One region of the Paenibacillus sp. FSL M7-1455 genome, then DNA from elsewhere that is predicted to be linked to it. Evidence: riboswitches for the same ligand, from Rfam matches in the RefSeq annotation. Region 1 holds a riboswitch; each other region holds the start of a gene.

Region 1 (7,345 bases):
TGCAGCCTGCTTAGCGACTCGTTGGCACGGATATGGGCCTTCTGCGTTTTTTCATTGAACGGCGCATATGGCACCCGAACGAGGTCATCGAGGGGCGAATCAGCCAACAGCCGAAACTCGGTCCCCTTGATCACAGCCAAATTGCTCCGCAGATCTTCCACGCGGAAAGCGACATCACCGCCATAAGATTTGCGGACGACCAGGTCTCCTACATTCATCACAACATCACCCCTACCCCATGGTATGGGCGAATCTCCCCAATGGTTCTTCCCTTTTGCCAAAATAAGCATGGGACAAGGCGCCCTGCGCGCGCCAACCTTGATGCGGTCAACGAAACGTCTTCATCCCCGTACGCCGGCCCGGAGCAAGACGTTGCAAAGCGTCGCATACTCCTGCAAGCTGAGGGTTTCGCCGCGGCGGGAAGGTTCGATCCCTGCAGCGTGAAGCAGCTCCTCGAGCCGCTCCCGGCCCTCTTTGGGAAAAAATCTCGTCTTGAGATTGTTGGCGATCGTTTTTCGGCGTTGGGCAAACGAAGCGTGTACCACCTGAAAAAAGAAATTTTCGTCGTCCACCTCGACCGGAGGCTGCTCGCGCACCTTGAGGCGAATGACGGCCGACTCGACGTTCGGCTGCGGAATGAATACCGTTTTCGGTACGATGCAGACCAGTTCAGGCTCGCTGTAATACTGCACGGCGATGCTCAGACTGCCGTAGTCCTTCGTGCCGGGCGAAGCAGCCATGCGTTCGGCCACCTCTTTTTGGATCATGACCACGATGTTCTCCAGCGGCAGCCGCTCTTCAAGCAGTTTCATCAAAATCGGGGTCGTCACGTAATAAGGCAAATTGGCAACGACGCTGACTTTGGAGACATTCGCGAAATCCTCCTTAAAGAGGGCGCCAAGATCCGTCTTCAGCACGTCGCCATGATGAATGCGCACATGCGGATACGGTTCCAATACCTCCTGGAGAATCGGAATAAGCCGCTGGTCGATTTCGACGGCCGTGACGGCGCCCGCTTCCCGGGCCAGCTTTTCGGTAAGGGCTCCGATCCCCGGCCCGATCTCCAAAGCTCCCTTGGAGGCATCCAGTCCCGCCGCCTCCACGATTTTGCCTAAAATATTTTGATCGATCAGAAAATTTTGCCCCAGGCTTTTTTTAAACGAAAAACCGTGACGCTGGATGATTTCCTTCGTCCGTCTTGGCGAGGCGATATCGTCCATTCGCTGCATATCTCAACCTTCCCCTTCCTGTTCCAATTGGGCTAACGCCTCCGCGAACTCCTCGCGCGTAATCTGAAAAACGGCCAGACGCTTATGGAACTGCTTGCCGTTGCAATACCCTATGCCCAGCAGGTTTCCCATCACCATGCGTCTGCGGGCCGCGTCCGGGTGCACCAGAAGCCCTGCGGCCATCAGATCCTCCATATCGATCAGGCTTTCCGCGCCTTCGTAGGTCGTATGCACGCGGGAGAGGGCCTTGCGGATCGCTTCCGGCGAAGCGTTCTCCACGCCGATGTCCCCTTTCCGCGTCGCTTCCGACTCCGGAATAAAGGCATGCTTGCAGCCGGGAACCTTGCTCGCGATAATTTTTCGAATCCGCTCCCCGGCATGGTCCGGGTCCGTCAACACAATGACTCCCCGGCGTTCCTGGGCCAAGGCAATCCGCTTCAGTACGCGGCCGTTGATCGCCGAACCGCCGGTTTCGATCGTGTCGGCTTCCACCGCCCGCTTCACGGCCACGGTATCGTCCCGTCCTTCCACGACTATGACTTCCTTGATCATGACCTGCTTCTCCCTTTCCTAAAGCTCGTCCGTTCATGCGTCGTAAGTTTTCGGACATCCAAACAACAAAAAGAAGAGGAATGCTCCTCTTCTTTAGCATGACATTTTCATGATCATAATACTATAACATTAGAATGACATTGTAAAACGAAATTAATTCAATTGCGGCTTCACGGGGCCGATGACGTATACTTTCATCCCGGATTTGCGGCCGAAGTTGTTGGCGCGCTTCACGGAGTCATAGTAGAGGTCGATCTTATTGCCCTTAATGGCGCCGCCCGTGTCTTCGGCACGGCGGAAGCCGATGCCTTCGATGTACACCCACCAGCCGAGCGGAATCACGTTCGGATCCACGGCGATGGTGCGGCCTTCCGTGACCCGCGTTCCCGTAGCGGTACGGGTACCGATTCCGGGTTCGCCGGCAGAATAAGCCGTCATCGAGACATGAATCATTTTTTTATATGAGAAATCAACACCGGCTTTGCTTACGCGGTTATTGCTGCTTACGGTTTTTTTCGTTTTGGCGGCTGATGAAGTTTGGGCGGTGGAAGAAGATTTAACGGCCGCTGTTTGAACGACGACAGGCGGAGCCGGTTTTTTCTTCGTGCCCACGGCGATGATTTTATCCAGCGTTTTTGCCTGCACTTCCTTGCCCACCATGCGCATGGATACCATTTGGCCGTCATGATATACCTTTTCGATGTGCTGCACCATCACGCCGGGCTTTCCCTGCTGAATGACGCGGTTGTCGCCGACCGTCAGGCTGGGATCGGCCGTCTTGATGACGCGGAAAGGCAAACTTTCATGGCGGTCCACGACTTGCTTGTTGACGCGCACGATACGGATATCCGTTTGGCCCGTCACCCGCTCGGTCAGAGCCGGAGTGACTTTATCGTGTTCTTTGAGCGATACGCCGAACTCCTTCAATACGTCGCCAACCGTGTCTTTGGTGGTATACAACTTTTTCGTTGCCCCGTCCACCGTCAATTGAACGGGAGCGGCGCGGTCGATCACCACTTTGTCACCATTCTGGAGCGATCCGCTCAGCGGCATGGAGACTTGATCTTCCGGTTTGAGGCTGATTGCCTGCTCATCCAGCATTTCTTGTAAAACGGATTTGTGAGTCTGAATCTTTTTGACCTGACCGTCTACCACCAGGTACACCTGTTTGCGCGTGGATGAGTTGACCAGCAGCAAAATCATGATGGTGACCGCGATCGTAACGATAGCTGCAGTAGAGATTTGGCGCAAATTCTCATGCTTCCATCGCAATGCGTAAGACATGCTGGAGATTTTTGAATCATGGGTCTCTTCTTGATGGAAAATGCCCACCTTCTCGATCCTCCTTCATAGCCTCGCCATTAGAGTTACGCATGAATGATTTGACGCGGGCTATACTCGATTTTTTACAAGAACACATAAGGAGCATGCGTTCTTGCACCATGAACCTATCTTTTTTTCATGATTTGTCGCCTCCCGTTTTACAACAGTATGACGACGCCTTCTCCATTATTCAAAAACAAAAGAAGCCAGCTAAGAGCTTATGAGGTCTCCTTCGTGGCTTCCCTGGATGTCAGAATGACGGAAAAGTAAATGCACGAAACCCTCTCTTTATGTCGCTTACGGGGTTAGCTGTCGGGTTTGGGCGAAAGAGAGCCGCCCGATCAACGCCAGCCCGCTCATGGCGGACCGCGCCGAATTCACCCCTGAGACCCTGAAAAGAAATCAAATACATCCCGAGCCCGGGTCGGTATAAAAGGGACCGCCGCGCTCTATGTATTGGTTCCCCCGCTCTTTCGAGACCGAAAGACTCAGCGAGATTGGTTCACGGAGGCTGCCGCGATGCCGAAAAAGGAAGCGGCTTACAGCAGCCCAAGTTCACTGAAAAGATGATATCCTGTTTTGATGCATGTTGTAAAGCGGGAATCAACAACGTTTATTTGAATATATGGTTAAAAATTTGTAATATTCATGGTTTTTTTGGTTAAAATTCTTTAATGCTTCGTTCATGCTCGTTTTTTCAGCTGTTTTTCTCCCGTTTTCACTTAATTCCAAATCGTTCCAGTGCATTTTGGGTGGTGATTCGGGCAATTTCCTCCACCTCGACCCCCTTAATCTGGGCAGCTGCCTCGGCTACCAAACGAACGTTGGCAGACTCATTTCGCTTCCCCCGGAATGGGTGCGGCGTCAGGTACGGAGAGTCGGTTTCGATCAGCAGCCGGTCCATCGGAACCTGCGCAAGCACTTCCTTGGGCTGTCTGGCGTTTTTGAACGTGATCGGTCCTCCGAAGGATAGATGGAACCCCATGTTCAGGCATAACTTGGCCGTTTCCCAGCTGCCGGAGTAGGAGTGCATGACGCCTCCGACCTCGCTGGCCTTTTCCTCCCGCAGGATTTTCACGATATCCTCGTGCGCATCCCGGTTATGGATCACGATCGGCATGCCGAGCTCCCGGGCCAACCCGATTTGCTGGCGCAAAACCCGGTGCTGCACGTCTTTCGGGGAGGTATCCCAATAATAATCGAGCCCGATTTCGCCGATGGCCACGACTTTTTCATGGCTGCATAAAGATGCAATCCATTCGAGATCCCCTTCCTTCATCGTGATCGCATCCTGAGGATGCCAGCCGACGGCGGCGTATATAAAATCATGCGTTTCCGCAAGCTTCATCGTGGACGGAATCGTTTCGCGGTTAAAACCGACGTTGATCATCCGGCTGACGCCGTTTTCCACGGCGCGGCGAATGGTCTCTTCGCGGTCCTCGTCGAACTGCGGCGCGTCCAAATGCGTATGCGTGTCGAATAAATTCATGTCTGGAACTCCCTTCGTGTCATAAAGCATAGATTAATATGGGGCAAATCCGTGAATCATGCTGTCGTTATCGCTTGAAAATGCGGGAAACCGGGTCGGATAGGGAAGAAATAACGTCTTTCATTTTCGCCCCCGGATAATATAAGTGATATTTCCCGCGATGTATGCCGCTGATGGAGCGGACAATATCCGACACCTCCGATATTTCCCGCAGGCGTTCGTCCCGGTCAAGCAGCAGAATCTGCTTTTGGCTGGATCCGTCTCCCGGCCGAAATACATCGTACGGAAGATCCGTCGGAAAATCAATCTCGAGATCGTATTCGGGATTCAGGCCGACCCGCTCAAAATCGCGGCGGATCTCTTCGATCATTTCCAGATCCACCGATTCCACTTCCACATATTTATACAGCCTGCGATGCATAAAACGGCTGCAAAGCTCGCTCAGCACGGCGTCTTTTTCGTTCGTCCATTGCGAAAACACGGTTTGGATCAGCGCTTCATCGAGTTTCAAATAATCCTGCACGGTCAGCCGGTCTTCGAAAAGCCCCGGAAGCGGCTCAATCATGAAGCCAAAAACGTAGTTATCCCGGTATAGCTCCTTCGCGCGCCGGAAGATCTGCCGCAAAATGATTTCCGAACTGCGCGTCACCGGATGGAAATAAACCTGCCAATACATCTGGTACCGGGACATCAGGTAATCTTCCACCGCATGCATCCCCGATTCCTTCACGACGATTCTTCCCTGGTACGGACGAAGCATGCGCAGGATCCGGTCGATGTCGATCGTTCCGTAATTGACGCCCGTGTAATAAGCATCCCGCAGCAAATAGTCCATCCGGTCGGCGTCCAGCGGACTCGACACCAGATTGACCACGATCGGATGCTCGTAATCCTTGGCGATTACCGATGCGACCTTGGCGGGAAAGTCTTCGGCCACCTCGGTCAAAATCGCGTTTACTTCGGTATCCCCGAGAATAATGCGGCGGGTCCAATCCTCATGGTCCATCCGGAACGCCTCTTCGATCGAGTGGGAAAAAGGGCCGTGCCCCAGGTCATGCAGCAAGGCGGCGCAGAGGGTTAACAGTTTCTCGCTGTTCGGCCAATCCGCGTAGCCGCTTCGCTCGAATTGGGATATGATGCGGCGCGTAATTTCATACACGCCAAGCGAGTGGGAGAACCGGCTGTGCTCCGCCCCGTGGAACGTCAAATACGAGGTGCCTAGTTGGCGGATCCGCCGCAGCCTCTGGAACTCCGCCGTGTTAATCAGCCGCCAGATGGTGGAGTGTTGGACATGAATGTAATTATGTACGGGGTCCTTGAACACTTTTTCTTCATTTAAGGTATGCATGCGACTCATCTCCTTTTTAAAAGCTTAAAATTAAACTATTTTTGAACTTTTTTCGACAATCCGTGTCGAATAGTGTCGTTTCGGGTAGAAAAATTGATTTCCAAATCGACATTATCCTACCAAGGATATATAATGGGAAAAGAATCCTGGTATGAGTGATATCCCAGGTGCCATGCAATCTGTTCTCATTTTGGCGACGAATTTGCAGGTTGACTTTTTTGGGAATCGTTGGTATTATTGATATCATAAAAGAGAGAACGTTGTCGAATTATGGCACTATAAAACTATGGCGAGAGGAGCAATGATCAGTTATGATGAAATCAACTGGTATTGTAAGAAAAGTAGATGAACTGGGCCGGGTCGTTATTCCGATTGAATTGCGCCGCACACTGGGCATCGGGGAAAAAGACGCATTGGAAATTTACGTGGACGGAGAACGCATTATGCTCAAGAAATATGAGCCTGCTTGCATCTTTTGCGGCAATGCCGAGAACGTGACTTACTTCAAAGGAAAAATTGTTTGCCACGATTGCATCTCGGAAATCCCAACACCTGTGACAAATTAAGTTTTTTAGTATATAATAGTATTATTCTATTTGTTAATTCTAACCTTTTTCATATCTCCTTGGTGTCTCCTAGGCTAAGAACCCGGCCTTTGGAGACATTTTTTTGTCCCGCCGGCTGCGTTGCCCGCCGCAGGTTATGGGCCTTAAGGCACGCTTCCCGCAAGCGGGCTTGGTTTCGGCAGCCAAGGCATTGGGCATCTGCAGCAGGCTCAAATCAATGCGTTATAAATATCGCGCTTGGAGACGCCGCGGTCGACCGCGGTTTTTTTCATGGCCTCTTTGCGCGGAATTCCTTGTGCCTCGTAGTGCGCCACATGCTCCTCGATCGTCAGGTTCTGCCACCATGCGGCCAGCCGCTCCTGCTCCTCTTCCGGGCTCGTGCCTTCCACGACCACGCAATATTCGCCCTGCGGCGGATGCTCCTGAAGATAGTCGAGACATTCCTGGACGTCCCCGCGCACAAATTCCTCGTAACGTTTCGTCAGTTCCCGCGCCAATACGACTTTTCGGTTTCCAAGCACGCTTTGGATCGCGGTCAACGTTTTGATGACCCGGTGCGGCGATTCGTAAAACAGCAGCGTCCCCTGGGCCGACTGAAAAGATTGAAGCGTCTCCTCCACATCTTTGCGTTCCCGGGGAAGGAACCCGATAAAGGTAAAACGGTCGGTCGGAAGGCCGGATGCGATCAAAGACGACAGCGCCGCATTGGCTCCCGGAATCGGTATGACGCTGATCCCTTCCTCGACCGCCAGCTTGACGAGATCAGCCCCGGGGTCGGAAATCGCCGGCAGACCGGCGTCGCTGACAAGCGCCAAATTTTTTCCTTCTATTATATAGC
Region 2 (7,345 bases), 4.6 Mb from region 1:
GGTAGACCGCTTCCTCGGAAATGCCCGCCATCCACGCCATAATCGGCAGAAGCCAAGGATATAGCATGTTGTACGGCGATTGCGTGGCATCGGTCGTCGACCAGCTGTGGATCGTTTTGTCGAGTACGATGTAAATGACGGACTGGACGCCCATCAGAATAAACGCCCATAGGTACCCGGTGTACATGCTGTGCAGCACGTAAGGCCCGTAGCCGGGTTCTTTGGCTTTGGCCCAGGCATTGATGCCGGCTTTGCGCCATAATCCGTCCCCGCCCACGAGCGAGAAGTACAAAAGGGCAGCCATCACCAGGTTAAAGAAAGTCTGAAAACCGAGCATGAAGACGAGGCCGAAATTCGAAACCCCCTCGCCTTGGAATACCGGCAGCATGTTGTACGTGCTGAACGTGGCGACCGCAAAATAAAACACGCTCAGGAAAATGCCCCTCTTGAACGACGTATGGGCCCGGGTCAACGCGCTGTATACGATGGCCAGCACGCCCAGGACGAACGTCAGCAGCCCGTAGCCCAAGATGGTCAGCCATTTGGCTTTGGACGTTTCCTTTTCGACGTAGGCCGCATGCGCCTCCGGCACGCTAAAGGTCTGTTCGAAGGAATGAACGTTCCCTTCCTCGAACGTCAATTTGACTTGAAGGCTTGAACGGCCGATCGCCCGGTTCGGGTCGGTGTATACGAGCCCCGCCTCGTTCTCCTTGGTCGACAGCTCCAGCTTGCCCGGGTCGTAACCCATTTGCTGCAGCCAAGGTGCGGCAAGCTCTTCTTTTTTCTCCAGCGACAGGCCGCCTTCCACGATTTTCAGCTTGGTTTCGCGTTTGGATTTATTCGGGTCCGCCATGGCCGCGGCATAATTCGAATAACGGGGCGTAACGGAAAAAGCGACGACCTTGCCCGAATTCATATGTACGTCGATATTGGCGTAACCTTCGTTTTGGCGTTCGGCCAAACGGACGCGGAACACGTCGTAGGGATAACTTTTTTCAAACGTTTTGTTGTATTCGTTCAGCAGTTTTTCCCGCGACAAATAGCCGTATAAATCCGAGTTGGACTGGTACGTGATGACCGCGTCCTTGCTCGGGTCCGCCTCCAAATGCAGCGTGTTTTGCATGAAGGCCTCCGCGGCGCGTTGGGCCTCCGCCTTGCTGATGACCTTCGTGTTTTGCTGCTCCAGCGTTTCCGAGGCGGTGGAAGGGAGAATCTGGAACAAGACGAATAAAACGAGTCCGATGACCGCAAAAATGCCCAGCCATTTGTAATTGGCTTTGAGCCGCAGCGGTTGTCCGACGGGATTCATGAAATGCCCCCTTTGTTTGGATTCTAAAGATATATACCTAGTATAAACGTAAACATAGCATACGATGTCCCTCGAAAGCCAGTTTTCTCCCCCATTGGCCGTGAAAAAATGATGAAAATCGTGGAAAGTGATTGTAAACGCGAGAGAAAGGCAGACTTTTATGAGATTTGCGATGCAATCGGGCCGTATTCCCACGTATTCATTCGAATAATGGCTTTGTGATGTAAAACGAATAGGATTATAATCTTTGAAGCAAATGAATAATCCGTACGCCGAATTTCGATATGAAAACGGGGGAACCATTATTTTGGGGTGAATTTCGCTTTATCCATAGCGAATAGGGCAACCTGTGCATGCCCGAATCCGTCAGCTAACCTCGTAGGCGTTATGCAGCAGGAACCAAACCGAAAGGCATTGGATTTCCGATGCTTTTTTTCTTTTGACTTTTTTAAAGAGGTGACTATGTTGACAGCAAAAATCAGGTGGTTTCGATTGGCTCCCCCGCAAATTCTTGTATTGGGGTTCGCCGGCATTATATTGATCGGAGCCATACTCCTCACCTTGCCGATTTCGAACACGACGGGCAAGCCGCTCCGGTTCATCGATGCTTTGTTTACGGCGACTTCGGCGACTTGCGTTACCGGTTTGGTTGTTAAGGATACGGGAACGTTTTTCAGCACCTTCGGACAAGTCGTTATTATGCTGCTGATTCAGGTCGGGGGGCTCGGCTTCATGACGATGGCCACCTTGTTTTCCCTCGTGCTGAAGCGGAAGATTTCGCTGCGCGACCGCCTGATCCTTCAGGAAGCGATGAACCAGAACACGATGGAGGGCATCGTGCGGCTGATCCGGAAGGTGCTTATCTTTTCGCTCGTGATCGAAGGCTGCGGAGCGGTTTTGTTCGCCATCCGCTGGTCCTTTGACATGCCTGTCGGCCGGGCGGTATACTTCGGGATATTTCACGGGGTATCGATGTTCAACAACGCGGGCTTCGACCTTTTCGGCCATTTCAACAGCCTGACGGGGTATGTGTACGATCCGCTCGTGAATATCGTCGTCATGTTTTTGATCGTTTCGGGCGGGATCGGATTTATCGTCATGTCGGACCTGGTGGATTACCGGCACAAACGGAAGCTTTCGCTGCATACGAAAATCGTGCTGTCCATGACCGGGGCGCTGATTCTGGTCGGGGCGATCGTCATCTTCGTTTTCGAATTCACGAACCCGAAAACGCTCGGTTCCTTGAATTGGGGCGGCAAAATTCTTGCGTCGTTTTTCCAATCGGTTTCGCCGCGGACCGCGGGGGCCAACACGCTGGATCTCGCAAGCATGCGGCAAGCGTCCCAATTTTTCATGGTCATCCTGATGTTTATCGGCGCATCGCCGGGATCCACCGGAGGCGGGATCAAAACGACCACCTTCACCATTCTGGTCGGCGCGGTCATCGCCATGATCCGCGGACGCGACGATATCGTGCTCTACCGCTACCGCCTGGCGCAGGACCGCATCTTTAAGGCGCTGACGATCACCTTCCTCGCGTTGTTTCTGGTGGTCGGGGTGTCGATGGTGCTTTCGACGACGGAGGACAGCAACTTTTTGACCATTTTGTATGAAACGACTTCGGCTTTCGGGACGGTCGGGCTTTCGCTTGGACTTACGCAGCATTTGACGCTGGTCGGGAAAATATTGATCTGCCTCACGATGTTTGCGGGACGGCTTGGGCCGCTGACTTTGGCTTACGCACTCGGCCCGAAAAAAGGCAAAGAGCTGTACCGGCATCCGGAAGGCAAAATCATTATCGGCTAGTTTCAAAGAAAACAGAAATTGATTAAATAAGGAGTATCAGGAGAGAATGAAAACACAGCAGTTTGTCGTCATCGGTCTGGGACGTTTCGGCTCCAGCCTTGCACTCGAGCTCGTCGATTTGGGATACGAGGTGCTCGGGGTCGATAAAAACGAGGAAGTCGTCAGCGACATGAGCGAATATTTGACGCATGCCGTCGTGGCCGACGCCACGGACGAGGAAGTCCTCAAATCGCTCGGAATCCGCAATTTCGACTGCGGAATCGTCGCGATCGGCGACGATATCCAGATGAGCATCCTGGCCGCGATTTTGCTGAAGGATTTGGGCGTGCGCACGGTCGTGGCCAAGGCGATTTCTGTGCTTCACGGGCGCGCGCTGGAGAAGCTGGGCGTCGACCGGGTCATTTTTCCGGAAAAGGACATGGGGATCCGGGTTGCCCACCAGCTCGTGACGCCGAACCTGCTCGACTACATCGAGCTGTCCAAGGAATACAGCATCGTCGAAATGAAGGTGCCTGAAAAACTGGACTGCAAAACGTTAAACGAAATCAACACCCGCGCCAAATTCGGTTGCAGCATCGTGGCGATCCACCGCCAGGGAAAAGTGATCGTCGCTCCGACGGCAATGGATCAGCTCCGCGCCGGCGACATTATGGTGATCATCGGCGCGAACGACAACATCGACCGGTTCGAAAGCGAAGCCGTCAATGCAGACTAGATGGGAGTAAGTTAACGTGGAAACCCAGACGACCGAAATCATTCATCATATTTTAATCCTGCTGCTCTTTATCATTACCGTCGGGATGTTGGCCGGAAGGCTGGCATCCTGGCTTCGTTTGCCGGACGTAGCCGTGTTTATCATCGCCGGCATGGTGCTGGGGAGAGGTCTGCACCTGATCCATGCGGAAAGCAGCTCGCTGATCAATCAGTTTATTTTGACCGCCGGCTCGGCTTTGATCCTGTTCGATGGCGGCCGGAACCTGAGCTTTGGCGGGCTGCGGAAGGTTTGGATCACCCTGTCGCTGCTGAGCGTCCCCGGCGTCATTATTACGACAGGCATCGTGGGCGCCGCGGTGCATTTTTTGTTTGGGCTCGATTGGATCGTTTCGTTTCTCGCGGCCGCCGTCATTGCCTCGACCGATCCGGCTTCGATCATTCCCGTCTTTAAACAGGTGAAAATCAAGGAGCGGGTCAGGGAAACGGTCGAAAGCGAATCGGCGTTTAACGACGCGACCGGTTCCATACTGACGTTTTCGCTGCTCGCGGCGGTTACGGGAGGAAAGGCGCTGCAAGCGGGGGACATGGCTTGGGATTTCGTCAAAACGGCTGTCGGCGGGATTGCCGTCGGAGCGGTCGTTTCGATCATTCTCACCTATTTGGTCGCCCATTTCCGCCTCGGCGTGTTAAAGGATTATACGACGATCGCGATGATCGTCGTTGCACTTTCTTCCTATTTAATAGGGGACATGCTGCACGTCAGCGGATTTATGGCGACGTTTGTCGCCGGGCTGGTCTGGGGGAATGCGGACACGATGGGATTGTCGATGAACGACAAACTGGAGGAAACCGGGTCCTTTGCCGACAATACGAGCATCATGATGCGGATGCTGATTTTCATTTTGCTCGGCAGCCAGGTGGATTTTCAGGCGCTCGGCGACTATTTTTGGCCAAGCTTTGCGGCGGTCCTGGTGCTCATGTTCGTGGCCCGTCCGCTTACCGTCCTGCTCTGCGCGCTGCCTGACCGGAAGGTCAAATGGACTTGGCGCGAGCTTCTGTTCATGATGTGGGTACGCGAGACGGGGGTCATTCCCGCGGCTTTGTCCGGCATGATCGCGGGCATGGGCGTGGCGCATGCCGGGGCGATTTCGGCGATGACGTTCATGGCGATCATGCTCACGATTTTGCTTCAGGCAAGCACGACCGGCCTTGTCGCCCGCAAATTGGGGCTCGAAATCACACCTGACGGCCAACCCGCATCCGCCGGGGCAAAAGCATAGAACGAGAGGTTCGCCGCTCAAAAAAGCTGCTTCCGGCCGTAACGATACGACGGCGGAGAGCAGCTTTTTGGCGTGCAACAGAGGTTTGTTTTTCATGAATGATGCTGCCGGGCAAGTTGGCCGAAGATCGATTTCGTTTCTTCCACCCAGCGTTTGGCGCCGGCGCTGAGCCCGCCGTTGTCCGGATAAATGAGCGAGGTCGTGCGCCGCGTTTCCTTCAAATCCGGGACATGGATCGTGGCGAGATCGTTATCCTCGAGCAGCTGGCTCCGCAAATACGATTTCGGCAGCAGCGCGGCGGCCTTGCAGGCCGGAAGCAGCCGGACGATCGCTTCGAACGAGTCTATCTCCATCCGGATGTCCGGCACGACGCCGGCGCGATGAAAAAGATCGTCGGTCAGTTTACGGTACCAGGTTCCGGTTGAGAATATGATCATAGGAAGACCGTGAAGCATGTCCATGCTTACGTCATCCTTTTCGAGCAGCGGATGGCTTTTCGGAAGCACCAGCTCCAGATGGTCGTCGAACAATGCGGTGCAGCGCAGCCCGGGTTCCTCGATGGAAGAGGCGACGATGCCCGCGTCAAGCTTTTTGTCGCGCACGGCGGAGACGATTTCATGCGTTTTGCCCGTGATCAGCTTCAGCTCGGCCGTCGGGTGTTTTTCCATGAACGCGGTCACGAGCGGCGGCAGGGTCGTCTGCAGGGTGGTGAGGCTGGCGCCGAGCGTAACGGAAATTTGGTCGTCGCCTTTGTATTTGGAGATCATTTGCATGAATTTGAGCTTTTGCTGCCGCTGCTCCAATGCGAAGTTGTAGGCGGTTTGCCCGAAAGCGGTAAGCTCCAGCCTTTTGCCGCGCCGATTGAACAGGCTGACGCCCAGCTCGTCCTCCAGCTTTGAAATTTTGCGGGACAGGGCCGGCTGCGACAAATTCAATATCCGGGATGCTTTGTTCAGGCTGGACTGTTCGACAATCGTCGCAAAGACGTCCAAATCCTCGAACATCGGATTCACCTTCCTTACCATGGAATCGGGGTCAACGTTTATTACATATGCATCTAAATTATAATGATTAATAATTATATTGCAATTCCATTATAAGAAAAAAAAGAGTAACATGAAAAGTGCCACAAGTTGTTCACACTTTCGTGTGCGAACTTCCGTGAAATGTCGGAAAATGAAAAATTGAAAACGTTATAATGTGAGAAAGGGGCACGTCAATCTATGAATGGTTATTATTCCAGAAAGCTGCATTCGCTTCTTGGAGTCATTCCGCTCGGCTTGTTTTTCATCGAGCATGCGCTGACGAACTTCGGCGCATTCGAAGGAGGGCTCGCGCGTTTTAACGCCGGCGTCAAGCTGATCAATGATCTTCCGCTTCTCTGGTTGCTCGAGTGGGGGCTGATCTACCTGCCGCTGATTTACCACGGCGTGTTCGGTTTGTATATCGCCTACCAAGCCAAGCCGAATAACGGGCGCTTTCAGTATTCGCGCAACTGGCGTTACCTGTTCCAGCGGATAACAGGTGTCATCACGTTCGTGTACATCATCTGGCACGTATACGAAACGCGCATCCAGTTGGCCCTCGGCAACATTACCCATGAACAGCTGGGAAGCACGATGCACGACATCTTCGTCCAACCGGGACTGTTCATCCTGTACCTGATCGGCGTCGTATCGGCTTCGTTCCACTTCGCCAACGGCCTCTGGTCTTTCTTCGTCAGCTGGGGCATCACGGTCGGGCCTCGCGCGCAGCGCGTATCGTCTTACATCTGCATGACGTTGTTCGTCCTTGTAAGCGTGATGCTCGTGTTGTCCATGATCGCGTTCCGCGGCGCGGAATTCCAGGAAGCAACCGCTTGGCTTGATACCGTAAAGTCAGTTCTTAGTTAAGGAGAGTGAGCAAAAATGGCATCAAACAACATCATTATCGTGGGCGGCGGTCTGGCCGGCTTGATGGCTACCATCAAAGCGGCGGAAGCGGGCGTCCATGTTCACCTGTTTTCGCTTGTCCCTGTTAAAAGATCGCACTCCGTATGCGCGCAGGGCGGCATCAACGGAGCCGTCAACACGAAAGGCGAAGGCGACTCGCCATGGATCCATTTTGACGACACCGTCTACGGCGGGGACTTCCTTGCCAACCAGCCTCCGGTAAAAGCGATGTGCGAAGCGGCTCCGGGCATCATTCACCTCATGGACCGGATGGGCGTCATGTTCAACCGGACCCCTGAAGGTTT
Region 3 (7,345 bases), 3.3 Mb from region 1:
CATTTATGAGCACACCGCCGAAAGGAGCCGATGACCGTTATGAGAAACGCCTATCTCGACAAAGCCTGTTTGGGGCTGCTTCTGATCAGCCTCCTTTGCCCAGACCCCGGCCTTCAAGCGGCAAAACTGACAGAACCCTCTCCCTCCCATCCCGCCAAGGAAACGGGCGCAACCAGCGGAGCGGAAAAAGGACAGGAGAACCAGGCGCTGACCTTGGGACAGCTGATCAAAAAATATCCGGATACGTTCAAAATCCACGGCCCCCGCGTCAAGCAAATCGCCCTCACGTTCGACGACGTCCCGGATCCCCGGTTTACGCCGCAGGTGCTTCGCATCTTGTCCGAAAACAAAGTGAAAGCGACGTTTTTTGTCGTCGGCAGCCGGGCCAAAAAACACCCCGACCTTGTCGCCCGCATCGTCCGGGAGGGACATGTCATCGGAAATCATTCCTATAACCATCCCCAGTTCCACAAGTTGACCATGTCCGAATACATGGACCAAATCATCCGAACGGAAAACATTTTGTACGGCATGACCGGCTACAAGCCGAAGCTTATCCGGCCGCCTTACGGGGACATTACCGAAAACCAGCTGCGCTGGGCCAAGCGGGAAGGATACAAAATCGTGAACTGGAACGTGGATTCGCTGGATTGGAAAGGCATCGGCAAAAACACCGTCAAAAAAAACATCATGACCGCCGCCGGGCAAGGCTCCATCATTCTGCAGCATGCCGGAGGCGGAAGCACTTCCGATTTGACCGGCACGATCGAAGCCTTGCCGGAAGTCATTCGCGAGCTGAAGCAAAAGGGATTCACGTTCGTGACCGTGCCTAAGCTGCTGAAAATCCAGAAAGACAAATGACGCTTCAAACGCAAAACAGCCTCCGCGAATTTATCGCAGAGGCTGTTTTGGCGTTCCGGTATATAGGCAGATGACGGGATGCCATCTTATTTAATGAAATACAGTTCGACGTCCTGGAAACCGAAGTTGCTGACCGACTGAGGGCTTCCCGGCACGAAAATGTCGATGCGGTTGCCTTTGATCGCGCTGCCGGTATCGCTGGCCGTGGCCACGAAAGCTTTTTTCGGAAGGCCCGGGAAGCTGTGCCCCGTTACGAGCACTTTCGTGCCGAGCGGAATGACGGACGGGTCGACCGCGATCGTGCCGAGCTCCAAGGGGTTCCCGAAATAGTCGACGGCTCCCCATTTGCCGTTTTCGCTGGCGGCCGAGGAATATGCCGTCGCTTTGACTTTCAGCGTTTTGTTGTAAGCGAAGGTTTTGCCCCAAGCTTCGACGACTTTTTCGCCGGAATCGACGTTAAGCGATGCGGTAATCGCCACCGGCGCAGGATCGGCATAGGCTTTCATCGTTTCGCCGGCAGGTATGTTCAGCTTCAATCCGGCGTAAATGTTGGTTGCCGGTATGTTGGGATTTGCGTTCATCAATTGGTTCAGGTTCACGCCGTATTGTTTCGATAGCGTATAGTAAGTGTCGCCTTCCTTGGCTACATGGACGGAATCCGCATGGACCGGCACGGCCTGTACCGCCAATGCGATGCCAAGCGCCGCTGCAAAAATCTTCATTTTCATAAATCTCTTTTTCATAGTTCCTCCTTAAAATCCTTCATGCCTGCGAGGTTAGCTGTCGGGTTCGGATTGAGGAGACAACCCTACGATCGAATACGATTCACCCCAAGTGAACATGGTGATTCACGGTGGAAATGGTCCCCCGCACTTTTCGTTCCAAAGTTTTGGCTCATTCAATATATCACAATTTTGTAACCTGTGCGCATGAAAATGTTACCAAATTGCAACCTTCCACCAAAAAAGTGCCGTTATTAAGGCGTTTTCACGCTAAAAGACTTCGAAAAAAATGAAGCAAAAGTTACAATCGGCACAAAAAAAGCCCCGGGCAGGAAACGAAGCCCGAAGCTTGAAAATATGGATTTTCTATAGTACCTTGCTCAAAAAGTCTTTGGTTCGCGGATTTTGCGGATTGTTGAAAACCTCGGCAGGCGTTCCTTCTTCCATGATTTTACCGCCGTCCATAAAGATTATGCGGTCCCCGACCTCTCTGGCGAAGCCCATCTCGTGCGTGACGATGACCATCGTCATGCCGCCTTCGGCAAGCTTTTTCATGACCTCCAGCACCTCGCCGACCATCTCGGGATCCAGCGCCGACGTCGGTTCGTCGAACAGCATCACGTGAGGCTGCATGGCCAGCGCCCGCGCGATGGCGATCCGCTGCTTCTGGCCTCCGGAAAGCTGTGAAGGATAAGCATCCTTTTTGTCTTCCAGCCCGACGGTTCGCAGCAGGTCCATCGCGATTTTTTCAGCTTCGCCCTGCGGCATCTTTTTCACTTTGATCGGAGCCAGCGTAATGTTCTGCAGCACCGTTTTATGCGGGAAGAGGTTAAACTGCTGGAACACCATGCCCATTTTTTCGCGGGTCAGGTTGATGTTATGCCGTTTTCCGGTGATCGACTCGCCTTCAAACGTGATTTCGCCGCTCGTGGGAGCTTCCAGCAAGTTCAGGCAGCGGAGGAAGGTGCTTTTCCCCGATCCGCTCGGGCCGATGACGACGACGACCTCCCCTTTCGCGATTTCGATGTCGACGCCTTTCAAAATCTCCAGTTTTCCGTACGATTTATGCAGATCTTTAACGGTGATCATCCGTTCTTAACCTCCTTTCGAACAAACCAAGCAGCTTGGAAAGCAAAAACGTCATGATGAAATAAATCACGGCGATGATCAGCAGCGGTTTAAGGTAATCATACGTGATGGTGTTGACGGCCCCGGCTTGATACATCAAATCGCCGACCCCGATAAAGGACACGATCGAAGATTCTTTGATAATGGTAATGAATTCGTTGCCGATCGCCGGCAGCACGCTTTTAACAGCTTGTGGAAGGACGATATGCCTCATCGTCATGGCTTTGCTCATCCCGAGCGAACGGGCGGCTTCGGCCTGCCCTTTGTCGACGCCTTGAATGCCCGCCCGGAAAATTTCCGCCAAATAAGCGGAGCTGTTGATCGTTAACGTAATGGCGCCCGACTCAATGGCTGAAAATTTGATGCCGAACGAGACGAGCCCGTAATGGATGATGAACAGCTGAACGAGCATCGGCGTTCCCCTCAAAAATTCAACCCAGACGGATCCGATGAAGCGAAGAACCCGAATCCGGGACATCCGCAGCAGCGAAACCAGCATGCCGAGTATAAAACCGCAAAAAACGCCGATGACCGCAAGCAGCAGCGTGTATTGAACTCCCGTGAAGAAATAGGAGCGATACGTCCAAAAAATATTAAAAATGTCCATGTAACGGTCTGTTCCTCCTTATAATACTGGAACCGGGGCTTATGAAGCAGCACGGAACCCCTCATAGATTCGACATGCCGCCGGCACCCCGGGGCAGAAAAAATAGCGGAAATGGCTTCCGCATATTTTTCCTCCGTGCCTATTTATTATGTCGCCGAATTTATTTTTGCGCGGCGAGGTCGCTTGCCTCGGATACGAATTGATCGATTTTGTTTTCCGATTTCAGGCGGTCCAGCGTTTTGTTGATCTGGTCGAGAAGCTCTTTGTTGCCTTTTTTCACGCCGATGGCATAACCGTCTTCTTCGTATTCCGGCACGGCTTCGGCAATCGTCAGACCTTTGACGTTTTTAATGAAAGCTTCCGCAACCGGCTTTTCCATGATAGATGCGTCGACGCGGCCGGAGTTCAGCTGCATGATGATGTCGTTGATTTTGCCGAGGCCGGTGATTTGGGCTCCAGGAATGGTTTTGGCGATATCTTCCTGGATCGAACCGGTCTGGATGCCAAAGGATACGCCTTTAAGCGAGTCCATCGTTTTGTATTTGTCTTTGTCTGCTTCGCGGACGACGACGGCTTGCTGCGCTTTATAATAGTTGTCGGAGAAATCCACCTGTTTTCTGCGGGTTTCGTCCGGGGTCATCCCGGAAATGACGAAATCGACGCGGCCCGTGGACAATTCGCCGAGCAGCGCTTTGAAGTCCATGTCCTTCACTTCCAGCGTCGCGCCCATGTCAGAGGCGATTTCTTTGGCGATTTCGATGTCGAAACCGACGATCTGGTCTTTGCCGTCAATCATTTTGTGGAATTCGTAAGGCGGAAAATCGGCGCTTGTTCCAAGAACGATCGTTTTCGCTTCCGTTTTGCCGCCGGTTTGGCCGGCGCCCTGTTCGGACGATTTATTGCCGCAGCCAGCGATCAAACTTCCCGCCAACACCAGGCATACCGTTAAAATACCCCATTTTTTCATGATCTATCTCCCCTTGTTCTTTGTCTTTGTTTGATTGGATTAACGCTAGTATGGACTTGATGGCATGTCGTAATCAGCTTTCAGAAAACATGTTTTATCGTACAACAAACTGCATTTTTATGCAATGTATTTTCACGTAATTTCATCTAATTACAATATATTTCCAGACCCTTGGACCTATCCGTTTCATTTCGACTTTAGATTGGTAATTAACCTACATGATACATTGCCGAATCATGCTTCGGAGCATACTACCGTTACGAGCGACCGCATGATTGGCAGCATATAGAGGATTTATTGGAGGTGCAGTGTCATGCTATTGGAGGCTTTATACCACGTGCCCCGCAACAAGTGGGCTTATGCTTACGATCCGCGGACCATTCATTTGAGATTCCGAACGAAGAAAAACGACGTGACTTCGGTCGTCGCAATGACCGGGGACAAATACGACTGGAAGGCCACCTATTTTGAAATTACGATGGACAAGGCGGCCTCCGACGAAATGTTCGATTATTGGGAGGCGGCGGTCAAGCCCAAATACAAACGTTTATCTTACGGGTTCCGCATTTCGGCCGGCTCCGAAACGGTGTACATGGTCGACAGCGGCATTTACCGGAATTGTCCGCCTCCGCCGGGCGGATATTACGAATTCCCGTACATACATGAAATCGATGTGTTCAAAGTGCCGGATTGGGCCAAGGATGCCGTCTTCTATCAAATCATGCCCGAACGGTTCGCGAACGGCGACCCGCGCAACGATCCGCCGGGAACCGAAGCCTGGGGCGGCAAGCCGAAAACGGACAACTACTTCGGAGGAGACCTCCAAGGGGTGCTGGACCATCTGGACGATCTGGCGGATCTGGGCATTAACGCCATTTATTTTACGCCGCTGTTCAAGTCGCCGTCCAACCACAAATACGACATCGTCGATTATAAGCAGGTCGACCCGCACTTTGGGGACAATGAGCTGCTCAAGCGGGTGGTCGACGCATGCCACGCCAAAGGCATCCGGGTCATGCTCGACGCCGTGTTCAATCATTGCAGCGAGCAATTCCCGCCGTTCCAGGACGTGATCCGAAACGGGGAAAAATCGAAATATAAGGACTGGTTCCATATCAACAAATTTCCCGTCCGGGTCGAGAACGGAATCGCGACGTACGATACCTTCGGCTTTTTCGGGAACATGCCGAAATTCAACACGGCCAATCCCGAAGTCAAAGCCTATTTGCTCGACGTGGCCGAATATTGGATCAAAGAAATCAACCTGGACGGCTGGCGCCTGGACGTCGCAAACGAAATCGACCATCATTTCTGGCGCGATTTCCGAAACGTGGTCAAAAAAGCGAATCCGGAGGCGTATATCGTCGGAGAAGTATGGAGCGATTCGCTCGCTTGGCTTATGGGCGACCAATTCGATTCGGTGATGAATTACCCGTTTGCCGACAAAGTGCTGGAATTTTTTAACGGCGGCATGGACGGCGCGGCTTTTTCCGATCGCATGAGTTCGCTGCTGATGCGTTATCCCCAGCAGACGAACGAGGTCGTTTTTAACATGCTTTGCAGCCATGACACGCCGCGTTTGTTAACCCGGCTCGGCGGGGACAAACGAAAAATGAAGCTTTCCGTCGTGTTTCTTTTTACGTATATGGGAACGCCCTGCATCTTTTACGGCGATGAAGTCGGCCTTGCCGGCGACGGAGATCCGGACTGCCGCAAATGCATGATTTGGGAAAAGGACAAGCAGGACCGCGACTTATACGATTTCTACAAATTGATGATCGGTCTCCGCAAAACCCATAAGGCGCTGCGCGAAGGCAGATTCCGGTTCCTCAAAGCCGAGCCGGGAAACCCGTGCATCATCTACGAACGCGCCGACGACCAGGATCATTTTACGATCTGGATGAACAATACGGCGCAAAAGCAAACGCTGTCGCATCCGATGGAAGCCACGGATTGGCAGGACGCGTTAAGCGGGGAAAAGGTCTCGCCCGAAAACGGCGTCATGAACGTTGCCCTGGATCCTTACGGGTACCGCATACTATACCGGCGCATCGCCAAAAAGTAATTCGGCGGAACGAAAAAGAAGCGCTCGAAGTCTTGGATCAAGACTTTGAGCGCTCCTTTTTTTTATCCGGCCGGCCTAAGTTCCGATCGTCACGCGATCGTAGATTTCCTGGTAAGCGCGGGCCGATACGTTCCAGCTGTAATCGCCGCTGACGGCGTTTTTGACGATTTGGCTCCAGTGCCGTGGCTGCCGGTAAAACGACACCGCCCGGCGGATCGTGTGCATCATGTCATGGGCGTTGATATGGGCGAAGCTGAAGCCGTTCCCTTCCCCCGTAAATTCGTTGTAGGCCTGCACCGTGTCATTCAGTCCGCCCGTTTCCCGGACGATCGGAATGCTTCCGTACCGCAGCGCGAGCAGTTGGCTGATCCCGCACGGCTCAAAACTCGACGGCATCAGGAACATGTCGCTGGAGGCGTAAAATTTGCGCGACAGCGCCTCGCTGAACGTAATCCGGGCGGACATCTTTTGCGGGTGGCGCCGCTCCGCCTCCTTGAACCAATGCTCATATTTGCCGTCTCCGGTGCCCAGGATCACGAACTGGATGTCATCGAAAGTGAGCATTTCGTCCAGCACCCGGATGACCAGCTCCAGGCCTTTCGGTTCCACCAAACGGGTCACCATAGCGATGAGGGGCGTATCGGCCGAAACGGGCAATTCCAGCTCTTGTTGAAGCCGGATTTTATTTTCTTTTTTCTTGGCGAGGCTTGAACGGTATTGCTTGGCGATATGCGGATCGGTTGCCGGATTATAGCTTTTCGTATCGATCCCGTTTACGATCCCGCTAAGCTTCGGTCCCAATGCGCGCAGAAGCCCATCCAAACCGTAACCGTAATAGGCCGTTTGGATTTCCCGGGCATACGTCGGGCTGACCGTCGTCACATGATCCGAATACACGATGCCGCCTTTCATGTAATTGACTTTTCCGTAATATTCGAGTCCATCCATCGTAAAATACCGGTCATCCAGCTCCAGCAACTCCCCCAGTACTTCAT
Region 4 (7,345 bases), 1.6 Mb from region 1:
CGATGTTTCTGTGATCGCTTACAGTAGTCATCTTAAAGGGAATCCGCGGCCGAAACTAGCCCAAATGCTGCCGTTGGAAACGGAAGAAAAAGGACCACGCTATTTACGACATCAGCTCCTGGCGGATGTTCTCCAGGTCCCTTTTCGTCGGAATGGTCGAAATCAGAACGGTCGGCACGCTCGTCAAGGAGACGGGCATCGTGCTGATCACGAAATCGATCTGCTGCTCCCGGATGATGTCATCGGTCAGCCCGTGCAAAATCGAGGTTTCGATCGTCAGGTCGTCCCCGATTTCCCGTTTGATCAGGTTTGCGACGTAATGCCGAACCGAAAATTCCTCGCCGATAATGAGAAATGCCTTTTTGCTTTTATACCGAAGGCTTGCGCTGACCATAAACGTCAGTTTGGTCAAATGATAGTCGTTGTACATGAGCTCGGGAAAACTCCGCTGCCATTGCCGCATGCATTCCGATACCGCCGCATAGATCGGCTGCTCTTTGTCGCGGATATACCCGGTCAGGTGGCTGTGCGAGACGGCCATCAGCTCGGGAATGGCGTTATCGATGCGCAGCTTGTCCATGAATTCCCGGATTTCGGCCAGGAAACGGGAGCTGGCGTTCAACGCCGGAAATGCGTTTTCCAGAATCGAAATGAGCAGGCCGGACATCCGGCTTCCTGCATCGTCTTCCTGCTCCGAAGCAAGGGCCCTTCCCCCGAAAACAGGGAACCCGTCCTTGCCGTGATACTGGCTCAAGCTGAACATCGACTGCAAAAAATAAACCTCTTCGCGGGGCAACACGACGCCGTACGCCGCAGCCAGCTTTTCCGACATCTTCGAGACCGGAACGAAAAACGGATGGCGTTCCCATGCGTAGCTTCCGCTTTTGAGCGCAACCCGGTGCCCCTGCTTGATCCTTTCGAGCACGATCGCGATCAGGAACGTTAAGCTCCGTTTTGCGTTCAAAAAATAAATCATTCCGTTTTCCCGCTCGATCTCGGTCACCCAGCCGTCCAGACGCGCGTAATCGGCATTCGAAAAAGGCCATCCGGTATAAGGATAAGCCTCGGTGAACAGCTTCCATAAAAAATAGCGGACATGGATTTCGTTTCCTTTCAGCGTCGGCGCCGCATACGTGATCCGCAGCTGAAACGGGCGCAGTTCGTCACGGTTTAGCTGGACGATCCATTTTTTGAACGAAGAAAAGCTCATGTACAGCTCTTCCGCTACCTCCTCGGCGGAGGTTTTGCCGTCATGCATGAACAACCGCTGCATCAGTCGGAAATAAGGCGTTTCCCGAAGCAGCGGTTCCAAAACTTCCTGAATGCTTGTCCCATGCCGGTCCCGGCGGAACATGATGCCTTTCCCCCTGGATGCCTCGATCTGCATGGACGGGGGCAGCAGGGGGACGGCGGACTCGACGATCTTGCGGACGGATTTGTCCGATACGCCCAGCTCGCTTTCCACCTCTGCGAACGTAAACCACCGTTCTTCCCGGTCCAGCAGCTTCAGCAGCGATTTCAGCTGCCTGTATTCCTTATTCATGTCATCACCTTTGCCGGATGCTTTCCGCCGACCCTAGCGGCACATCCCTCATGGTTGCCGGCGGAGGCCGTTTTCAGCCCGAATGCTGCTGCTCCATCCGGAAAAGCTTCTGGTCGATCAAAAAATTGAGCAGAATGCGGTTAAATTCCCGCGGCTGGCACAAATGGCTCGGATAAATCGCGTCCTCGATCACCGCTTTCTGGGCGCAGGCGAACCGTTCCACCGCCTTGTTCATCTGGTTGACGAACCATTCGCTCTGCCTGCCGGCCACGCATAACACCGGCATCCGCAGCCGGGGCAACACCGGATCGATATCCGCCTTAAGCAGCGCCATCCGTTGTTTGATCGACTCGGTCGGCCGTTTATGAAACAACTCGTTCCTTAAAATGCTGTAAGCCGGAATCCACCGGTGATACGTTACGCGCAGCGACCGGAGAAAAAACTCGGCGGGAAGATAATAGGAAATCCAGCTGCAGGCCTCCAGCAGCTTCCAAAAACCGTTTTTCGTGCCGAAAGGGCCGCACGGTCCGTAAAAATAACTATCCACCAGCACAAGCGCGTTGACGCGGTCCGAATAGGTTTCCGCGAATTTTTGCACCAGCAGGCTGCCGCTCGAGCAGCCGACCAGCGTCACCTTCGGCAAGCCGAGCTTATCCAGCAGCTCTTTCAGGTCCCTGCACTGGGTGTCGACGATTTCCTCGACTTCCACATTCAATTTACCCGAATTGCCGTAACCTCTCAAATCGAGGACGATGACCTTCGCCCTTTTGCTGAAATATTCCACTTGCGGCTCAAAACTATGATGAGATGAAAGATGTCCGTGAATAAAGACGATCGGCACCCCGCTGCCATGCGTCTCGTAATATAGCGACGTTCCGTTCACTTGTATGTTAGGCAACTTCCTTCTCCTCCCGCTATGCATGGTCTGTCGATGTGTTTTTTATATGTGGGTCGAACCTTCGTTAACGTCGGCAAAATGCTCACGTCAAAAAAAGAAGCACGGAAAGAGGAACTCCCTTTCCATGCTTCTTCAGGGCAAGGCAAAATAAACCTTGCGGCGCATGTATCAAAGCAGCCTCTCTTCTCACGCTTACGAGGTTAGCTGTCGGATTCGGACCAAGAGTAGCCCTACTCGAATGCGATTTCGAGATTCACCCCGTGTGACGAACGGTTGGTTGTCACGGCCGGTTCCCCCGTTTTCCGCCGGAACGGAAATTCAGCGATCATAGACATTCATGTTATTTTTTCGCACAGAAAAACACAGAGCGGATACCCTGTGCTCGTTGACAACTCACAGTTTCACTCCTCTCTCCTAGCGACGCTTACGAGGTTAGCTGTCGGATTCGGGCCGTGAGAGCTGCCCTACGGACGGAAAGCTGATCAAAGGCAGCCTCTTCATCCGATTCACCCCAAGCAGCCGGCTTCATCCCTTCACAATGGAATGCCTGCCGATGCCGATGTGGTTCCCCCGCTTTTCATGATTGAAAATTCAGCGTAATTCATTCATGAACCAAAGATTTTTCATAATGAGCCTTTAGCCTTACTTAGTGACGTTATGCGGGGGCTAGCCCCCACACCCCCAGCCAGCACTCACACCCCAAAACAAGGGGGGACAACTAACTTACAACAAAGTAAAGTGAATAACAGTATCTTGGCTTTTATTTATCCTTGTTTTACTCGTGAGAAGCTCATAAATGCCCTGTGAGCGATTTTAAAGATTAAATAGGGGTTTTTATAAGGGGCAACCTCTTAAAAGGGCTAGAAAGGCTCTGTATGGCGTTTGTCAACGGTAAGCGGACCGCAGGGAGCATTAAGGAGTTGACAAACTCACTACACCAAGACCCTCTTGGTATGTCAATATTTAGACGACTTTATGCCGAGAAAACTTTTTGAAAAAGAAAAGAACCCTAAAATAAACTTAAAGCGCAAGCGTTCGGATAGCGCTAGCTATTAAACCGAACGATTGACACGCTTTGGGTTTTTAGGGTTCAAAGTTTCTATTCAAAAAGGAAATTGAAATAAAAACCAAATTAATTAAACTGTTTATTTTTTATCTATAAACTAATCCGCCATCTGTTAAAATAGATTGACCAGTTATATAATCTGAATCTTCCGAAGCTAGGAATGATACTAAATTTGCTACATCTTTAGGTTCTTGATATCTTCCTAATTTTATAGCACTTGAAAATTTTTCAAAAGCATCTCCAGGATTTAAATTTTCATCATATTTAACCATTTCTTCATCGATTCTTTCCCACATTTTAGTTTTTGCCACTCCTGGACAATAAGCATTAACGGTAATTTTATACTTTGCTAATTCTTTAGCTGCAACTTGAGTGTATGATCTAACTGCGTGTTTAGTAGCTGAATATGTACCTAGCATTTCGTAAGATTCGTGACCTGCTATACTACAAGCGTTTATTATTTTACCTTTTGTATTTTGTTTTATAAATTGTTTTGCAGCTGCTTGGGTACCATAAACAGTTCCAAATACATTAATATTAAATAATTTATTAAGTTGATTTTCGTCTATTTCTAAGAAAGGTGTTACAGCATCCACACCTGCATTATTAATAAAAACATCTAATTTATTAAATTCTTTTACAGTAAATTTAACTAGTTCTTCTTGTTCTTTTTGTTTTGAAACATCACTTTTGAAAGATATTACATTATATCCTTTTTCTTTGAATTCTTTTTCTGTTTCTAGTAACAAATCATTATTGATGTCTTGAACAACGATATTAAAACCATCATTTGCTAATCTTTCAGCTATAGCTTTACCTAAACCACCTGCTGAACCTGTTATTATTGCTACTTTATTTTCTGAGTTCATATGCTTATGTCTCCTTTTATATTTAGTGCTTTCTGAGTTGAATATACGCCTGAGCCGGCGAACTGTAAAGGTTGGTTACACTAGAATTCATGGCCTTTTTTATAGGTTTCGCCGGTTTCCGAACGCTAATCCTGCGTAATCATTCAATTGCAACGGAAAGCTTCCGTTTGCGCGGTTTATATTCCTTATAAATGATGTCAAAAGACATTGTTTCGATCCGTGATGGCTGCACGCCGTATATAATTGGTCCGAATTGAAGTGATACTTATTTATCAGGAACTTGATCTTCGCTATAGACAATCCGGCCTCTAGGCCAAACCGAAATGGCGGCTGACCTATCGGATCTCATCGTTCCCCTTCACATCGCCGAATCCACATATTCGTCCGGCTTGATCCCTTCATACCGCGCGAAGGCGCGTTTGAACGAATAGACGTTTTCGTAGCCTACCCGGCGGGCGATATCGTCCATCCCGAATGTTTTCTCCCGCAGCAGCTCCTTGGCCGTTTCCATCCGGAGCCGGCATAAATAATCGTAAAAGTTGATGCCGGACACCTCCTTGAATATTTTGGAGACGTTCGAGACCGACATGCCGCATCTTTCCGCCAGCTGCTTCAGCGAAATGTCGGCGCTGGTGTAGTTCTGGTTCACGAATTGAAGCAGTTCGCTGCCGACGGCAAGCGAAGGCGAGGTGTTGGCATAACGTTTCCGTTCGCAAATTAACCTGCCGACCTCAAAAACGTAGCTCCACATCCCGCCGATGTCCCCCGCTCCCGCCCGGCTCGCGAATTGCTTGGCGTATAGGCACGTGTCCAGGTTCAGCTCATGCAGCACCCTCAGCATCGTTTCCATCAACAAGGATACCAGCTTGGTTTCGCTCGGTTCGGGCAGCCGCCGCTTTTTGTTTTCCTCGCTGATTTCGTGCAAGATTTGCATCGTCGTATCCAGGTTGCCGATTTTCAGGTTATTGATCAGCTGAACCTCCCAATCGGTCGGATAATAATAATCGACGCCGGGCTGAATCTCCTCCTGCTGCACCGGGAGATGCTCCCGCGCGAAGAGGGCGTACTGCAGGCTTTCGTTGGCCGCATAATACGATTTGCTGATGCCGACCAGCCCTTTTTCCGCCGTGCCGCATAAAACGTCCGGCTGAAAGCCGCAGGCCAGCCCGATCTCGCCCGCGATTTCGGCCGCGATGCTCTCCAGCGCCCCTTCGCTGCCGAACGGCTCGACGGAAGAAAGAATGAGCGCTTTGTCCGCATTGGTCACCTCAAACAGCTCGTACGCGAGCCGGTGACGGCTCATCGCCTGTTCCACGATCATGATCGTCATCATTTCGATTTTCCGGATCCGTTCCATGTCGGACAAATCGCGGAGTGCATGGAAACTGATCAGCATCGTGCAATAAAACATGTCGTCGGTATAACCAATGCCGAATTTTTTCAGCCCGTTCATCTGCTGATCATCCGTAAAATACCCTTTCAGCAGGCGCAGAAACAGGTTCGATCTCGCGGCGCTTTCGTAATCCTGCATCGACTGCTGGAGGTTTTTGTTTTCGAGCAGCAGCCGGTCGAACGATTTTTCGATATAGCTGTATTCCGAGCCATAGATGGGGGCGCCGCCCTTCCCGTCTTCCACCCGGACCGCCGCAGACAGTTTGTTCAGCAGGACGCCGAGCGGGCGGTAGCTGACCTTGCCCAGCAAAAAGACCATGCAGGCGCCGAGGACGACGGAAATCGCGATCGCAAGCAGCGAGCCGACAAGATTGTTGATGCCGATCACGCTGCTGTCGGTATAGGAAATCGTGTACCGCAAATCGCCGGCCTTGGACGGCAGCTCAAACGCATAACCGCCCGAATCGGCCTGAAGGACTCCAGGCGCGCTGCGCGTTTGGCGGTAAATCAAGGCGCCCTGCGACGACATGACGATCTCCTTGGATTCGATCCCGGCAAAACGATGCATATAACCGAAAAAGTAAGCGCTGTCAATAAAAAGGACCAAAACCGCGCGCGGATGGTTGACGACCTCCAGGCTTTGCAGCACCGGAATGACCCGTTTGCCGCTGCCCCATAATTTCATGTCCGCAGGCGGCATGATCTTGAAATACTGCTGTTCGGCCAACGCGGCCTGAAGCTTCCGCTCCGTTTGCCCGTCGAATACCGCGACCCCCTGAAAAAAGCGGTCTTCCGGATAAATGCCCCATGGAGTCAAAACCTGGCCTTTTTCGGGGAACACGACCATGCCGAAGGAGAGGATGCCAAGCGAATTGATATCGTTATCGAGACTTTTGCGGATCTCCAGCATCTTGAACAAGTCGAATTCCTGATCGTACACGTTCGTATTTTGCATCAGCTTTTTGACCCAGGCTTCGTTGCCCAGCATTTTGCCCATGTTTTTCAGCTCGTTCAGCTTATTGTCGACGAGATCCGCGATCCGGCTGGCGTCGGCCGCCTGTTTTTGGCGCTGCTGTTGTTTTTCCTCCATCATGTTCCGCTGCACGTTAAGCGAGCTGAATACGATGATGGGAATGATCAGGATCGCGGTATACGACAAAAAGATGTTGCGGAACGTTCCGCTTCCGAAACCTTTATAGCGCAAAACAACCCCTCCTCCGGTTGGTATGACGCAAACGATAAAAAGCAAAAGCAGGAAAACGGCGATTTTTTCGCGCGTTTTGCGAATAACCGCCATTTTCCCCATTGGATGTTGGACGTTGCCGTTAACGTTATTGGATGCTGTTGTACCGGTCAAGCAGCTGCTGGTTGATTTCAATCAAATCGTCCAGCCCGAGCTTTTTCAGTTCGGAGATATATTGATCCCAATTGTCGAGCGATTTTTGACCGAGAGCCAGCTTGGTCGCAAGCTCCTGCGAGTACGTCGTCAAGTTGGTCAAAATTTTCGTTTTCTTTTCGAGCTGCTGATCGTCCGGGATGGCCAAATACATGTCGTTCATGTTGACGAAATACGGCTT

The links. Region 1 has a riboswitch for cyclic di-AMP ahead of NYE48_RS00140 (ubiquitin-like domain-containing protein). Riboswitches for the same ligand answer to the same signal wherever they lie in the genome.
Region 2: another riboswitch for cyclic di-AMP. It lies ahead of NYE48_RS21295 (TrkH family potassium uptake protein); the one in region 1 lies ahead of NYE48_RS00140 (ubiquitin-like domain-containing protein).
Region 3: another riboswitch for cyclic di-AMP. It lies ahead of NYE48_RS15575 (3D domain-containing protein); the one in region 1 lies ahead of NYE48_RS00140 (ubiquitin-like domain-containing protein).
Region 4: another riboswitch for cyclic di-AMP. It lies ahead of NYE48_RS07590 (alpha/beta fold hydrolase); the one in region 1 lies ahead of NYE48_RS00140 (ubiquitin-like domain-containing protein).

What each region holds. Positions count from the first base shown of each region.
Region 1 is NZ_JBBORO010000001.1:26,798-34,142, reverse strand. It holds gene yabG (sporulation peptidase YabG) at 1-218, opposite strand, end outside; gene rsmA (16S rRNA (adenine(1518)-N(6)/adenine(1519)-N(6))-dimethyltransferase RsmA) at 342-1,229, opposite strand; gene rnmV (ribonuclease M5) at 1,233-1,781, opposite strand; gene NYE48_RS00140 (ubiquitin-like domain-containing protein) at 1,935-3,113, opposite strand; cyclic di-AMP (ydaO/yuaA leader) riboswitch at 3,384-3,608, opposite strand; gene NYE48_RS00135 (TatD family hydrolase) at 3,823-4,593, opposite strand; gene NYE48_RS00130 (HD domain-containing protein) at 4,661-5,941, opposite strand; gene NYE48_RS00125 (AbrB/MazE/SpoVT family DNA-binding domain-containing protein) at 6,253-6,507, shown strand; gene rsmI (16S rRNA (cytidine(1402)-2'-O)-methyltransferase) at 6,717-7,345, opposite strand, start outside.
Region 2 is NZ_JBBORO010000001.1:4,611,178-4,618,522, reverse strand. It holds gene NYE48_RS21300 (CPBP family intramembrane glutamic endopeptidase) at 1-1,309, opposite strand, end outside; cyclic di-AMP (ydaO/yuaA leader) riboswitch at 1,570-1,709, shown strand; gene NYE48_RS21295 (TrkH family potassium uptake protein) at 1,772-3,115, shown strand; gene NYE48_RS21290 (potassium channel family protein) at 3,162-3,830, shown strand; gene NYE48_RS21285 (cation:proton antiporter) at 3,847-5,109, shown strand; gene NYE48_RS21280 (LysR family transcriptional regulator) at 5,202-6,113, opposite strand; gene NYE48_RS21275 (succinate dehydrogenase cytochrome b558 subunit) at 6,333-7,001, shown strand; gene sdhA (succinate dehydrogenase flavoprotein subunit) at 7,017-7,345, shown strand, end outside.
Region 3 is NZ_JBBORO010000001.1:3,376,180-3,383,524, forward strand. It holds gene NYE48_RS15570 (polysaccharide deacetylase family protein) at 40-861, shown strand; gene NYE48_RS15575 (3D domain-containing protein) at 948-1,604, opposite strand; cyclic di-AMP (ydaO/yuaA leader) riboswitch at 1,612-1,766, opposite strand; gene NYE48_RS15580 (amino acid ABC transporter ATP-binding protein) at 1,950-2,672, opposite strand; gene NYE48_RS15585 (amino acid ABC transporter permease) at 2,659-3,318, opposite strand; gene NYE48_RS15590 (transporter substrate-binding domain-containing protein) at 3,479-4,285, opposite strand; gene NYE48_RS15595 (alpha-glycosidase) at 4,599-6,350, shown strand; gene glgA (glycogen synthase GlgA) at 6,426-7,345, opposite strand, start outside.
Region 4 is NZ_JBBORO010000001.1:1,636,515-1,643,859, reverse strand. It holds gene NYE48_RS07595 (helix-turn-helix domain-containing protein) at 104-1,543, opposite strand; gene NYE48_RS07590 (alpha/beta fold hydrolase) at 1,617-2,441, opposite strand; cyclic di-AMP (ydaO/yuaA leader) riboswitch at 2,615-2,775, opposite strand; cyclic di-AMP (ydaO/yuaA leader) riboswitch at 2,848-3,048, opposite strand; gene NYE48_RS07585 (acetoin reductase) at 3,594-4,376, opposite strand; gene NYE48_RS07580 (helix-turn-helix transcriptional regulator) at 4,735-6,972, opposite strand; gene NYE48_RS07575 (extracellular solute-binding protein) at 7,100-7,345, opposite strand, start outside.